DNA from 2 places in the Actinokineospora lacus genome. Region 1 is predicted to be linked to the other one. Evidence: riboswitches for the same ligand, from Rfam matches in the RefSeq annotation. Region 1 holds a riboswitch; the other holds the start of a gene.
The links. Region 1 has a riboswitch for glycine ahead of gcvP (aminomethyl-transferring glycine dehydrogenase). Riboswitches for the same ligand answer to the same signal wherever they lie in the genome.

Region 1 (6,509 bases):
CCGCGCCGTGGACAGCGTCTGGTACTCGCTCGCCAGCGGGTCGCGCTCCAGCGGGATCGCCATGGACCACGGCCGGAACGGGCCCCCGGCGCCGACGAAGGGCTCGTAGCCGCGGTGCACGACGACCGGCACCCAGTCCGCGGCGTCGGTCTCGTTCGGGGGGCCGACCACGGCCGCCTCGCTCGGGGCGACGAAGCGGTCGTCGGTCAGGTACCGCTCCTTGACCCGCTGGGTGAGCCCCTGGCTGAACGAGAGCAGCGGGGAGTCCAGCCGGGCCGACGGCGAGGGCTGCGCCCCGTTGCGCCGCTGGAACCGGGTCGCGATCAGCCGGTTGACCGCGACCCCGGTTGGCGATCAGCACTACCAGCAGCGAGACGAGCACGAGCAGCGCCAGCGGGCTCGGCTCGACATCACCGTCCTGGAACCCGAGCAGCACGATCAGGACGAGGGCGGCGATCACCACCGCCGCGCCCGAGCGGATGCCGACGCCACGCGCGCTGCGCCCGCCCCTGACCCACCGGACCACCTTGGCCACGAGCAGCGGGCTGGACACGCCGAACCAGACGGCCAGCCCGGCGGGCCACAGCAGCGCCAGCACGACGGCCGTCACCAGCGCGGCGGCCGCGACCAGCCGCACCCGCACCCGCGCGGCGACCGCCTCGGTGAGCACCGCCCCGGCGTCGATGCCCAGCGAGGGCGCGGTGGCCCTGGTCGGCTCGACCAGCATCTCGGCGACAGCGGACTCCGCGTAGTCCGGGCTCAGGTGGGCCGCGGCGCAGAGGAAGCGGGTGCTGTCGTCACGGTCGGGCACGGGAGCGGCGACGCGGGGTATGAAATCGGTGCGCTCGACTTGGGCGACCATCCCGGCGGTCCTTTCACAGAGCGGAGCACTGTGTGTACGGACTGCGACGCTAGCGCCAACTCACCCGAATGCCCGGGACCGGCGTGGTTTTGTCACCTCATTGTCCTAAAGCGGCTGTCCAGTGGTGTGAGACCCCTAGGCGTAGGCGTCCAGCGGGGGGCAGGAGCAGACGAGGTTGCGGTCGCCCTTGGCCCCGTCGATGCGGCGCACCGGCGGCCACACCTTCGCCGCCGTCGAGCCGGTCGGGAACGCGGCCTCCTCGCGGCTGTAGGCGTGGTCCCACTTGGCCGCGATGGACGCCGCCGTGTGCGGGGCGTTGACCAGCGGGTTGTCCCCGGCGGGCCACACCCCGCCCGCCACCTTGTCCACCTCGGACTTGATGGCGATCATGGCCGCGCAGAAGCGGTCCAGCTCGGCCAGGTCCTCGCTCTCGGTGGGCTCGACCATCAGCGTGCCCGCCACCGGGAAGCTCATGGTCGGGGCGTGCAGGCCGTAGTCGGCCAGGCGCTTGGCGACGTCGTCGACGCTGATGCCGGTGGCCTTGGTCAGCGGGCGCAGGTCGAGGATGCACTCGTGGGCGACGAAGCCGCCCTTGCCGGTGTAGAGCACCGGGTAGTGCTCGTCGAGCCTGCGGGCGACGTAGTTGGCCGCCGCGACCGCGGTCAGGGTGGCCCGGCGCAGGCCGTCGGCGCCCATCATCCGCACGTACGCCCAGGAGATCGGCAGGATCGACGCGCTGCCCCACGGCGCGGCGCTGATCGGGCCGACGCCGGTGGCCGGGCCCGCCGCGGGCTGCAGCGGGTGGTTGGGCAGGAACTCGGCCAGGTGCGCGCGCACGCCGATCGGGCCGACGCCGGGGCCGCCGCCGCCGTGCGGGATGCAGAAGGTCTTGTGCAGGTTCAGGTGCGAGACGTCCGAGCCGAACTTGCCGTAGCGGGCCAGGCCGATCAGGGCGTTGAGGTTGGCGCCGTCGACGTAGACCTGGCCGCCCGCGTCGTGGACCAGGCCGCACACCTCGCGCACGGTGTCCTCGTACACCCCGTGCGTCGAGGGGTAGGTGATCATGATGGCGGCGAGGTCGTCGCGGTGGGCCTCGACGGTGGCGCGCAGGTGCTCCATGTCGATGTTGCCCGAGCTGTCGCACTTGACCACGACCACGCGCATCCCGGCCATGACCGCGCTGGCGGCGTTGGTGCCGTGCGCGCTCGACGGGATCAGGCACACGTCGCGCTCGCCGTGGCCCTGCGAGCGGTGGTACGCCCGGATCGCCAGCAGGCCCGCGAACTCGCCCTGGCTGCCCGCGTTGGGCTGCAGGCTGACCGCGTCGTAGCCGGTGACCGCGGCCAGCCAGCCCGTCAGGTCATCGATGACCCGCAGCATCCCGGGCGCGTCCTCGACGGGCGCGAACGGGTGCAGCTCGGCGAAGCCGGGCCAGGTGATCGGCTCCATCTCCGCGGTGGCGTTGAGCTTCATCGTGCACGAGCCCAGCGGGATCATGCTGCGGTCGAGCGCGACGTCCTTGTCCGACAGCGCGCGCAGGTACCGCAGCAGCGCGGTCTCGGAGTGGTGGGTGGAGAACACCGGGTGGGTCAGGTAGTCGCTGGTCCGCAGCAGGGCGCCGGGCAGCGCGTCGGCCACCGTCTCGTCGAGGGCGTCGGGGTCGCCGGAGACCCCGAAGGCCGCCCACACCGCGCGCAGGTGGGCGCGGGTGGTGGTCTCGCCGGTGGCGATGCCGACGTGGTCGGCGTCGACCAGGCGCAGGTTGACCTCCCGCTCCCGGGCCGCGGCGACGATGTCGGCGGCGCGGCCGGGGACGCGGGCCAGCACGGTGTCGAAGAAGCCGTCGTGGACGACCTCGACGCCACCGGCGCGCAGCCCGCCCGCCAGGACGGCGGCCATGCGGTGCACCCGGGTCGCGATGCCGCGCAGGCCCAGGGGGCCGTGGTAGACGGCGTACATCGAGGCGACCACGGCCAGCAGGACCTGCGCGGTGCAGATGTTGGAGGTGGCCTTCTCCCGGCGGATGTGCTGCTCACGGGTCTGCAGCGCCAGCCGGTAGGCCAGGTTGCCGTCGGCGTCGGTGCTCACGCCGACCAAGCGGCCGGGCAGCTGCCGCTCCAGCCCGGCGGCGACGGCCATGTACCCGGCGTGCGGGCCGCCGAAGCCCATCGGCACGCCGAAGCGCTGGGTGGTGCCGACGACGACGTCCGCGCCGATCTCGCCGGGCGCGCGCAGCAGCGTCAGCGCCAGCAGGTCGGCGGCCACGGCGGCCTTCGCGCCGCGCGAGTGCGCCTCGGCGATCAGCTCGGCGTGGTCGCGCACCACCCCGGAGGCCCCGGGGTAGGACAGCAGCACGCCGAAGAACTCACCGTCGGGCAGGCCGTCGGCCAGGTCGGCGACGACGACCTCGATGCCCAGCGGCTCGGCGCGGGTCCGCACGACCGCGATGGTCTGGGGGAAGGTGTCGGCGTCCACGACGAACCGGTTCGACTTGGACCGCCCGCCCCGGCGCAGCAGCGTCATCGCCTCGGCGGCGGCGGTGGACTCGTCCAGCATGGACGCGTTCGCGGTGGGCAGGCCGACCAGCTCGGCGACCATCGTCTGGAAGTTGAGCAGCGCCTCGAGCCTGCCCTGGCTGATCTCGGGCTGGTACGGGGTGTAGGCGGTGTACCAGGCCGGGCTCTCCAGCACGTTGCGGCGGATGACCGGCGGGGTGACCGTGCCGTAGTACCCCAGACCGATCATCGGCGCGAGAGTGCGGTTCGACGCGGCCAGCGCGCGCAGCTCGGCCAGCGCCTCGGCCTCGGTGGCGGGCTCGGGCAGGTCCAGCCGCAGGCCGTCCTCCCGGATGGCGGCGGGCACGGTGTGCTCGGCCAGCTCCTCCAAGGAGCCGACGCCGACGGTGTCGAGGATGCGGGCCAGCTCGGCGGGCCGCGGGCCGATGTGGCGCTCGGCGAACGGGGTGCCGTGCTCCAGCGCGGCGAGGGGGACGCGGTCGCTCGTCATCGGCAAGCTCCTCAGGCAGTCGGGGTTCGGGCAGTCGGGTTCGGGCCCACGGACGTCAGTCGCCCGGTGGCCCTCCCCCTCTGTCCGTGCCCGGTACCCGGGCGCCTGAGAGCTTCACCCGCTGCAGCGGGCTTGCACCTTCGGCGGGGCCCTGCCGGAGGTGACCGGCGGGCTCGCTTTCCAGAGGTGTCTCCCCCATGCGGTCCTGGGTGCCTGAGAGGTTCCGGGGAGGATTTGCTCCTTCGGCGCCGAACCGGCCTGGTGGGGCCGGTCGGACTCTCCCGCGCGGGATCGGCGACGTCGCTGAGTCTAGCCCCAGCCGGGTGACCTGCCCGCTCACCGGTTGCGGTGGCGGGCGTCACAGCTCATCCTGCCGTTCGGGCCTTGCGGCGCTGGGCGAGTTCGTCGTCGGAGATGACCGCGCCGTCGGCCCGCTCGGAGGGGAACTCATGAATGGTGCCGGTGATCTCCCGGATGGCGCCGCTGACCGCGATGCCGAACACGCCCTGGCCGCCGCGCAGCAGGTCGACGACCTCCTCGGGCGAGGTGCACTCGTAGACCGTGGTCCCGTCGCTGAACAGGGTGATCCTCGCCAGGTCGCGCACCCCCCTGCGGCGCAGGTGCTCCACCGCGACGCGGATGTTCTGCAGCGACACACCGGTGTCCAGCAGCCGCTTGACGACCTTGAGGACCAGCACGTCCTTGAACGAGTACAGCCGCTGCGACCCCGATCCGTGGGCGCTGCGGATGGTGGGCACCACCAGGTCGGTGCGCGCCCAGTAGTCGAGCTGGCGGTAGGTGATGCCCGCGATCTGGCAGGCCGCTGACCCGCGGTAGCCCACCAACTCGTCCGGCAGCGACGCGTCCGGGAACAACTCGCCCTGCTCGGCGCCGTCCGGCTGACCCGCCGTGGTGGACCCGTGTTCCAACACGCCTGCCTCCCCTCGACCGGTCTGGCGACCGGCGAACGAGACCGCCCGTTCCGCTGGTGGGAACGCCTCGGCCGCGCCGTTTCGCGGAGGTGGGCTCGCACGCCCGGCGCGAATCGGCTCGTCCCCGACGGTAAGACGACCCCGCCCAGGGGTCAACGCGACGCGCGGACAACCGGCGAACCGCACGGTGAGAGAAGCAGGATGCCGCATTGTGGATGGATGTGCCATCGCACCGCGACCGACGCCCCCACACCGGACCGGGCGAGGTCTCCCCCGGTCAACGCGGTGCGCGTGCAACCGGTCTAGGTGTCAGCGCCCCGGAAGTCCTCCGGGGAGATCGAGTCGAGGAACTCGCGGAACTTCTCCACCTCGTCCTCCTGCTCGTCCGGGATGACCAGGCCCGCTTCCTGCAGCACCGCGTCCTCCGCGTGGATGGGCACGCCCACCCGCAGCGCGAGCGCCACGGAGTCACTCGGCCTGGCCGAGACCCGGATGTCGCCGTCGAAGACCAGCTCGGCGTAGAAGGTGCCTTCTCGCAGGTCGGTGATCCGGACCTGCTCCAGTTCGCGGCCCAAGGCGCCGATGACGTCCTTGAGCAGGTCATGGGTCAACGGCCGGGCAGGCCGCACCCCCTGCTGCTCCAGCGCGATCGCGGTGGCCTCCACCGACCCGATCCAGATGGGCAGGTACCGATCACCGTCGGTCTCACGCAACAACAGGATCGGCTGGTTGGCGGGTAGCTCCACCCGCACGCCCACCACGCGCATCTCGCTGCTCATCGGGCTCGCCTCCCTCCGCTCGCTGGGGCTCCGGCGTCCCGTCTTCACCGAGCATCGCTTATCGCCTGGCCCCGACGCTACCCGCCAAGCTGCCACCATGCCCGACAAATCCCGGGCCCCGGCACGCAGATCCGGTCACAATCCGCGCAGGCCCACACCAAGGTTCTCGATCACTCACCGGTGACCCGGCGCAATCCGGACTTCACCAGCAGGGTATGCAAACCCACTGACAGTCCGGCCAGTTCCCGCGCCTGCTCCCCGGCCTTCGCCCGGTCGCGCTGGCGGTACAGCGGCGCGACCACCTGTTCGAGCAGCCCCAGCTCGCGGTCGGCCGCCGCCCGGAAGGCGCGCAGGTGCCGGGGCTCGATGCCGAACCCGCCCAGGGCGGCGGCGATCCGCACCACCTGCACGCCGTCGGTGTCGAAACAGCCGCTGGGGTCCGGGCGCACCAGGCCGTACTGCTCCAGCTCGGTCAGCAGCGCCGACGGCACGCCCGTGTGGGCCAGCACGTCCTCGCGGGTGAGCCGGTCGCCCGCGGGCTCGTCCAAGCCGATGACGGGCATCCTGCCGCGCTTGGGGACCGCGGTCAGCGCGGGCAGGGTCGCCCCGGCGTCCAGGCGCTCGCGGATGACCTTCAGCGGCAGGTAGTGGTCGCGCTGGGCGGCCAGGACGAACCGCAGCCGGGCGATGTCGGCCTCGGAGAAGCGGCGGTAGCCCGCCGCCGTGCGCTCGGGGCTGAGCAGCCCCTCGGCCTCCAGGAACCGAATCTTGGAGATGGTGACGTCGGGAAATTCCGGGCGCAGCCGGGCCAGCACCGCGCCGATGGTCGATCCGTCCCGCGTCGGTTGCCCGACGATGGTCACCAGTGTTACGCGCCCGCGCTCGGCCCGGTCAGGAACACCAGGCGGAACTTGCCGATCTGCACCTCGT
Region 2 (6,509 bases), on a different contig from region 1:
TTCGTGCTGGAGTTCGCCATCGGCGGCGACCCGGCCTTCGACCTGGGCGCGGTGACGGCCACGGTGGTCGGCGTGCACGTGCTCATCGGCATCGGCGAGGGCGTGATCACCGCGCTGACCGTGGGCGCGGTCGCCGCCGTGCGCCCCGACCTGGTCCACCTGCTGCGCGGCGCCCACAGGCCGCTCGTCCTGCGCGAGGGGACGCCCGCATGAGCAACCGCCGCTTCCTGATCGGCTTCCTGCTCGCGGCGCTGCTCATCGCGGGCGCGGTGTCCTACCTGGCCAGCTCCAGCCCCGACGGGCTCGACCACGCCACCCTGCGGGGTTGCGAGGAGGTCGACGGCACGCTCGTCGGCGACTGCATCGCCCAGGACGCCCGCGACCACGACCTGGCCGACGGCCCGCTGGCCGACTACGCCGTCGCGGGCGCCGAGGGCACGACCGGGGTGGCGGGGGTCATCGGCGTGGTGCTCACCCTCGCCGTCGCGGGCGGGCTGTTCTGGGTGCTGCGCAGGCGGACCCCGCGCCAGGGGTGAGGCAGCCACCCCGGTCCGGCGCGACGCCGGTGCACCGGCTCCCGGCCCAGGTCAAGCTCGTCGGCGCGCTACTGCTGGTGCTCTGCGTGGTCGCCACGCCACGCACCGAGTTCTGGGCGTTCGGCGCCTACCTGGCGATCCTGGCCGGGGTGTGGGCGACCGCGCGCGTCCCGCCCGGCTGGCTGGCCAGGCGCGCCCTGATCGAGACGCCGTTCGTCCTCGCGGCCCTCGCCGCGCCGTTCCTCGCGGGCGGCCCCACCACCGAGGTGCTGGGCCTGACCGTGTCCGAGAGCGGGCTGCTGGCCGGGTGGAACCTCGTCGCCAAGGGCACCCTCGGCCTGCTGACCTCGCTGACGCTGGTCGCCACCACCGCCCCGCGCGAGCTGCTCCTGGGCCTTCAGCGCCTGCGGGTCCCCGCGGTCGTGGTGATGATCGCCACGCTCATGCTGCGCTACCTGGAGGTCATCATCGCCGAGGCCCGGCGGATGCGGGTGGCCCGGATCAGCCGCGGCCACGACCCGCGCTTCCTCTGGCAGGTCGGCGCGACCGCCCGCGGCATCGGCACACTGTTCCTGCGCAGCTACGAAAGGGGGGAGCGGGTGCACCTGGCGATGGTCTCGCGCGGCTACGCGGGCGCCCTGCCCGACGCGGGCGCGCCCGCCCGTCCCCGCGCCTGGCTGGCGGGCGTGGCCCCGGCGCTGGCCTGCGCCGCGGTCCTGGCGGCCGCGCTGTGACCCCGGCCCTGCTGGTCGACGGGCTCGCCTTCGCCTACCCCGACGGCCACCAGGCCCTCTACGGCGTGGACCTGCGCGTGGAGCAGGGCGAGCGGGTCGCCCTGCTCGGGCCCAACGGCGCGGGCAAGACCACCCTCGTGCTGCACCTCAACGGCGTGCACACCGCGGGCGCGGGCCGGGTGGAGGTCGGCGGGCTGGCCGTGGTCAAGGCCAACCTCAAGGAGATCCGCCGCCGCGTCGGCATCGTCTTCCAGGACCCCGACGACCAGCTGTTCATGCCCACCGTGCGCGAGGACGTCGCCTTCGGCCCGGCCAACTTCGGCCTCCCCGACGTCGGGGCGAGGGTCGAGCGGGCGCTGGCGGCCGTCGGCATGGGCGAGCACGCCGACCGCTCCCCGGCGCACCTCTCCGGCGGCCAGCGCCGCAGGGTCGCGCTGGCCACCGTGCTGGCCTGTGACCCGGAGATCCTGGTGCTCGACGAGCCCAGCGCCAACCTGGAGCCGGTGGCCCGCCGCGAGCTGGCCGACGTGCTCATCGGCCTGGAGCGCACGCTGCTCATGGTCACCCACGACCTGCCCTACGCCCTGCAGCTGTGCCCGCGCTCCGTGCTGATCGACAACGGCGTCGTCGTCGCCGACGGCCCCACCCGGGACCTGCTCGCCGACACCGCCCTGCTGGCCGCCCACCGCCTGGAACTTCCGTTCGGGTTCCGCCTGGACTAGTGTCCCGGCCTAGAACCTTCGCCGTGTATCGGCGTGTGCACGGCGTGGCTGGCAAGGCGGCGGAACGTCCTCGTATTGGGCATACTTGGGCGTTCCGGCAACGCAGCCAGGCGCGTCGTGGGCATGTCGAGACATGGTGAAGGTTCTAGGCCGGGACACTATCGTCCGGGCCACAACCGCATAGTGGGCCGCACGAGCCAGAACGGGAGAGCCTCCGCCACGCGCGGGGCACCGAAGGAGCAAACTCCCCGGAAACTCTCAGGTAAACCTACCGTTCACCGGCCAGGCCACTCTGGAAAGCGGGCGCGACGTCAGCGCCTCACCCACGGTGCAAGCCGCCTTCTCGGCGGTGAAGCTCTCAGGTGCCATGACAGAGGGGGAGTTCCGAGACCCGCGGGTCGGCTTCCGGCCGCCCCGTCGTAGCCGTAGGAGCTCTGGTGCCCCCGTCTTGCCGTCCTTCCCCGTTCCCCTGCGGCCCGCCGCGCCCCGTGGCACGCTGCCGCCGGATCAGCCGTCCCCGCGCGCCCAAGGAGTCCGCCCACCCATGAGCAACCCGTCTCCGCTGCACGAGGTCCACCAGTCCCTCGGCGCGTCGTTCACCGACTTCGCGGGCTGGTCGATGCCGCTGCGGTACAGCAGCGAACTGGCCGAGCACAAGGCGGTGCGCACCGCGTCCGGACTGTTCGACCTGAGCCACATGGGCGAGATCGCCGTCACCGGCCCGCAGGCCGCCGACGCCCTGGACCACGCGCTCCTCGGCACGCTGTCCGCGGTCAAGCCGGGCCGCGCGCGCTACACGATGATCTGCGCCGAGGACGGTGGCGTGCTCGACGACCTGGTCGTCTACCGCCTCGACACCGAGGAGTACCTGGTCGTCGCCAACGCCTCCAACGTCGGCACGGTCCTGGCCGCGCTGACCGAGCGGGCCGCGGGGTTCGACGCGACGGTGACCGACCGCTCCACCGAGTACGCGCTGATCGCCGTGCAGGGCCCCACCTCGCCCGCGATCGTGACCGCGGTCACCGGCTCGGACCTCGACACCCTGAAGTACTACGCGGGCAGGCCCGCCACGGCCGCGGGCCACGACATCTTGCTGGCCCGCACCGGCTACACCGGCGAGGACGGCTTCGAGCTGTACTCCGCCGCCGAGCACGCCCCCGCCGTCTGGGCGGCGCTCACCGAGGCGGGCGCGGAGCACGGCCTGCTGCCCGCGGGCCTCGCCTGCCGCGACACCCTGCGCCTGGAGGCCGGGATGCCGTTGTACGGCAACGAGTTGACCGCCGAGCTGACCCCGTTCGACGCCGGGCTGGGGCGGGTCGTGAAGTTCGACAAGCCCGAGTTCGTCGGCCGGGACGCGCTCCAGCGTCGCAAGGAGACCGACCGCGCGCTCGTCGGCCTGCGCGGCGAGGGGCGCCGCGCCCCCCGACACGGGTACTCCGTGCTCGACGCCGACGGGACCCCGGTCGGTACTGTCACCAGCGGCGCGCTCTCGCCGACCCTCGGGCACCCGATCGCGATGGCCTACGTCCCCGCCGCGCTCAGCGCGCCGGGGACGGCGTTGACCGTCGACATCCGGGGCGCGAAGGCCCCCGTCGAGGTCGTGGCACTGCCCTTCTACCAGCGTCCCGCCTGACCAGGAGACCGACACCGACATGAGCACCCCCCAGCACCTGTCCTACACCGAGGACCACGAGTGGGTCGACCTGTCCGACCCGGCGGCGGCCACGGTGGGCATCACCGGGTACGCGGCCAAAGCCCTCGGCGACGTGGTCTTCGTGCAGCTGCCCGAGGTCGGGGCGAGCGTCAGCGCGGGCGACGCCTGCGGCGAGATCGAGTCCACCAAGTCGGTCAGCGAGCTGTTCGCGCCCGCCGACGGCGAGGTCGTGGAGATCAACGAGGCCGTGGTCGACACCCCCGAGCTGGTCAACACCTCCCCCTTCGGCGACGGGTGGCTCTTCCGCATCCGGGTCGACGGCGAGCCCACCCTGCTCGACGCGGCCGCCTACGCCGAGCTGACCAAGGAAGAGGAGTGAGATGACGTCCTTCTCCCAAGACCTCGCCACCGTCGACCCGGAGATCGCCGCCGCCGTCGCCGCCGAGCTGCGCCGCCAGCAGTCCACCCTGGAGATGATCGCCTCGGAGAACTTCGCCCCGCTGGGCGTGCTCGAGGCGCAGGGCTCGGTGCTGACGAACAAGTACGCCGAGGGCTACCCCGGCCGCCGCTACTACGGCGGCTGCGAGCACGTCGACGTCGTCGAGCAGCTGGCCATCGACCGGGTGAAGGCGCTCTTCGGCGCCGAGCACGCCAACGTGCAGCCGCACTCCGGGGCCCAGGCCAACGCCGCGGCCATGGTGGCCGTCATCAAGCCCGGCGACACGATCCTCGGGCTGGACCTGGCCCACGGCGGGCACCTGACGCACGGCATGAAGATCAATTTCTCGGGCAAGCTCTACAACGTCGCCGCCTACCACGTCGACAAGCAGACCGGCCGCGTCGACATGGACGAGGTCGCCGCGCTGGCCGCCGAGCACCAGCCGAAGCTGGTCATCGCGGGCTGGTCGGCGTACCCGCGCCAGCTGGACTTCGCCCGGTTCCGCGAGATCGCCGACAGCGTCGGCGCGCTGCTCATGGTCGACATGGCGCACTTCGCCGGGCTCGTCGCCGCGGGGCTGCACCCCAACCCCGTGCCGTACGCCGACCTGGTGACCACGACCACGCACAAGACCCTCGGCGGACCCCGGGGCGGTGTGATCCTCTGCAAGAAGGACCTGGCCAAGAAGGTCAACTCGGCGGTGTTCCCCGGCCAGCAGGGCGGTCCGCTCGAGCACGTCATCGCGGCCAAGGCGGTCTCGTTCAAGATCGCCGCGTCCGAGGAGTTCGCCGAGCGCCAGCGTCGCGTGCTCGAGGGCGCCCACATCCTCGCCGAGCGACTGTCCCGACCGGACTGCGCCGAGGCAGGCGTGAAGCTGTCCTCCGGCGGAACCGATGTGCACCTTGTGCTCGTCGACCTGGTGGAGTCCGAACTGGACGGTCAGCAGGCCGAGGACCGGCTGCACTCGGTGGGCATCACGGTCAACCGCAACGCCGTCCCGTTCGACCCCCGCCCCCCGATGGTCACCTCGGGCCTGCGCATCGGCACCCCCGCGCTGGCCACCCGCGGCTTCGACGCCGAGGACTTCGCCGAGGTGTCCGACATCATCGCCGTCGCGCTGCGTCCGGACTTCGACGACGCGACGAAGCAGGCCCTGCGCGAGCGCGTGGACCTGCTCGTCAAGCGCCGCCCGCTCTATCCAGAGCTGGGCTGAGCACCGCGGGTGGGGCCGCGACCCGGCCCCACCCGCAGCACCCGGAAGGTCCCTACCGTGGCCATCAGCACCTTCGACCTGTTCAGCATCGGCATCGGCCCGTCGAGTTCCCACACCGTCGGACCGATGCGCGCGGCGCTGATGTTCGCCTCCCGCCTCCCGCTCGAGCGGGTTGCCCGCGTCCGCGCGGAGCTGTTCGGCTCGCTCGGCGCCACCGGCTTCGGCCACGGCAGCGACAAGGCCGTGCTGCTGGGGCTGGAGGGGGAGCGGCCCGAGGACGTCGACACCGCCACCGTGTCCGAGCGGGTGGCCGCGATCCGCGACGCCGGGCGGCTGCGGCTGCTCGGCACGCACGAGATGGACTTCGACCACGACGCCGACCTGGTGCTGCACCGGCGGCGGTCGCTGCCCCTGCACCCCAACGGCATGACGTTCCAGGCGTGGGACGCGGCGGGGGAGTCGCTGGCGGCGCGGACGTACTACTCCGTCGGCGGCGGGTTCGTGCTGGACGAGAACGCCGCGGACGGGCCGGTGATCTCCGCGGACACCACCGCGGTGGCCTACCCCTTCCGCACCGCGGCGGAATTGCTGGCGCACTGCGCGTCGTCGGGCCTGTCGGTCGCCGGGGTGATGCTGGCCAACGAGCTGTCCTGGCGCACCGAGGACGAGGTGCGCGCCGGGCTGCTGCACATCTGGCAGGTCATGCGCGACTGCGTGGTCCGGGGCTGCGAGGCCGAGGGGGTGCTGCCCGGCGGCCTGCGCGTGCCCCGGCGCGCCAAGGCGCTGCACGAGAAGCTGCTGTCCGAGGACGGCGTCGGCGACCCCTTGTACGTCATGGACTGGGTGAGCCTGTTCGCCCTGGCCGTCAACGAGGAGAACGCCGCGGGCGGGCGGGTGGTCACCGCCCCGACCAACGGCGCGGCGGGCATCATCCCGGCCGTCCTGCACTACTACGAGAAGTTCGTCCCCGGCGCCTCCGACGACGGCGTCGTCGAGTTCCTGCTGACCGCGGCGGCCATCGGCGTCGTGCTGAAGGAGACCGGCTCGATCTCCGGGGCCGAGGTCGGCTGCCAGGGCGAGGTCGGCTCCGCCGCGGCGATGGCCGCCGCCGCGCTGACCGCGGTGCGCGGCGGCAGCGTCGCGCAGGTGGAGAACGCCGCGGAGATCGGGCTCGAGCACCACCTGGGGCTGACCTGCGACCCGGTGGGCGG

Region 2: linked by a shared signal. The riboswitch ahead of gcvT (glycine cleavage system aminomethyltransferase GcvT) and the one ahead of gcvP (aminomethyl-transferring glycine dehydrogenase) in region 1 are both predicted to bind glycine.

The regions. Positions count from the first base shown of each region.
Region 1 covers NZ_JBQERA010000009.1:15,313-21,821, forward strand. The annotation lists gene ACTG9Q_RS22225 (hypothetical protein) at 1-171, opposite strand, end outside; gene ACTG9Q_RS22230 (hypothetical protein) at 348-752, shown strand; gene gcvP (aminomethyl-transferring glycine dehydrogenase) at 998-3,868, opposite strand; glycine riboswitch at 3,939-4,058, opposite strand; glycine riboswitch at 4,059-4,162, opposite strand; gene ACTG9Q_RS22240 (MerR family transcriptional regulator) at 4,234-4,800, opposite strand; gene ACTG9Q_RS22245 (bifunctional nuclease family protein) at 5,103-5,579, opposite strand; gene ftsR (transcriptional regulator FtsR) at 5,750-6,442, opposite strand; gene garA (glycogen accumulation regulator GarA) at 6,448-6,509, opposite strand, start outside.
Region 2 covers NZ_JBQERA010000016.1:6,128-12,636, reverse strand. The annotation lists gene ACTG9Q_RS29860 (energy-coupling factor ABC transporter permease) at 1-213, shown strand, start outside; gene ACTG9Q_RS29855 (PDGLE domain-containing protein) at 210-536, shown strand; gene cbiQ (cobalt ECF transporter T component CbiQ) at 533-1,270, shown strand; gene ACTG9Q_RS29845 (energy-coupling factor ABC transporter ATP-binding protein) at 1,267-1,992, shown strand; glycine riboswitch at 2,186-2,276, shown strand; gene gcvT (glycine cleavage system aminomethyltransferase GcvT) at 2,537-3,625, shown strand; gene gcvH (glycine cleavage system protein GcvH) at 3,645-4,025, shown strand; gene ACTG9Q_RS29830 (serine hydroxymethyltransferase) at 4,027-5,298, shown strand; gene ACTG9Q_RS29825 (L-serine ammonia-lyase) at 5,356-6,509, shown strand, end outside.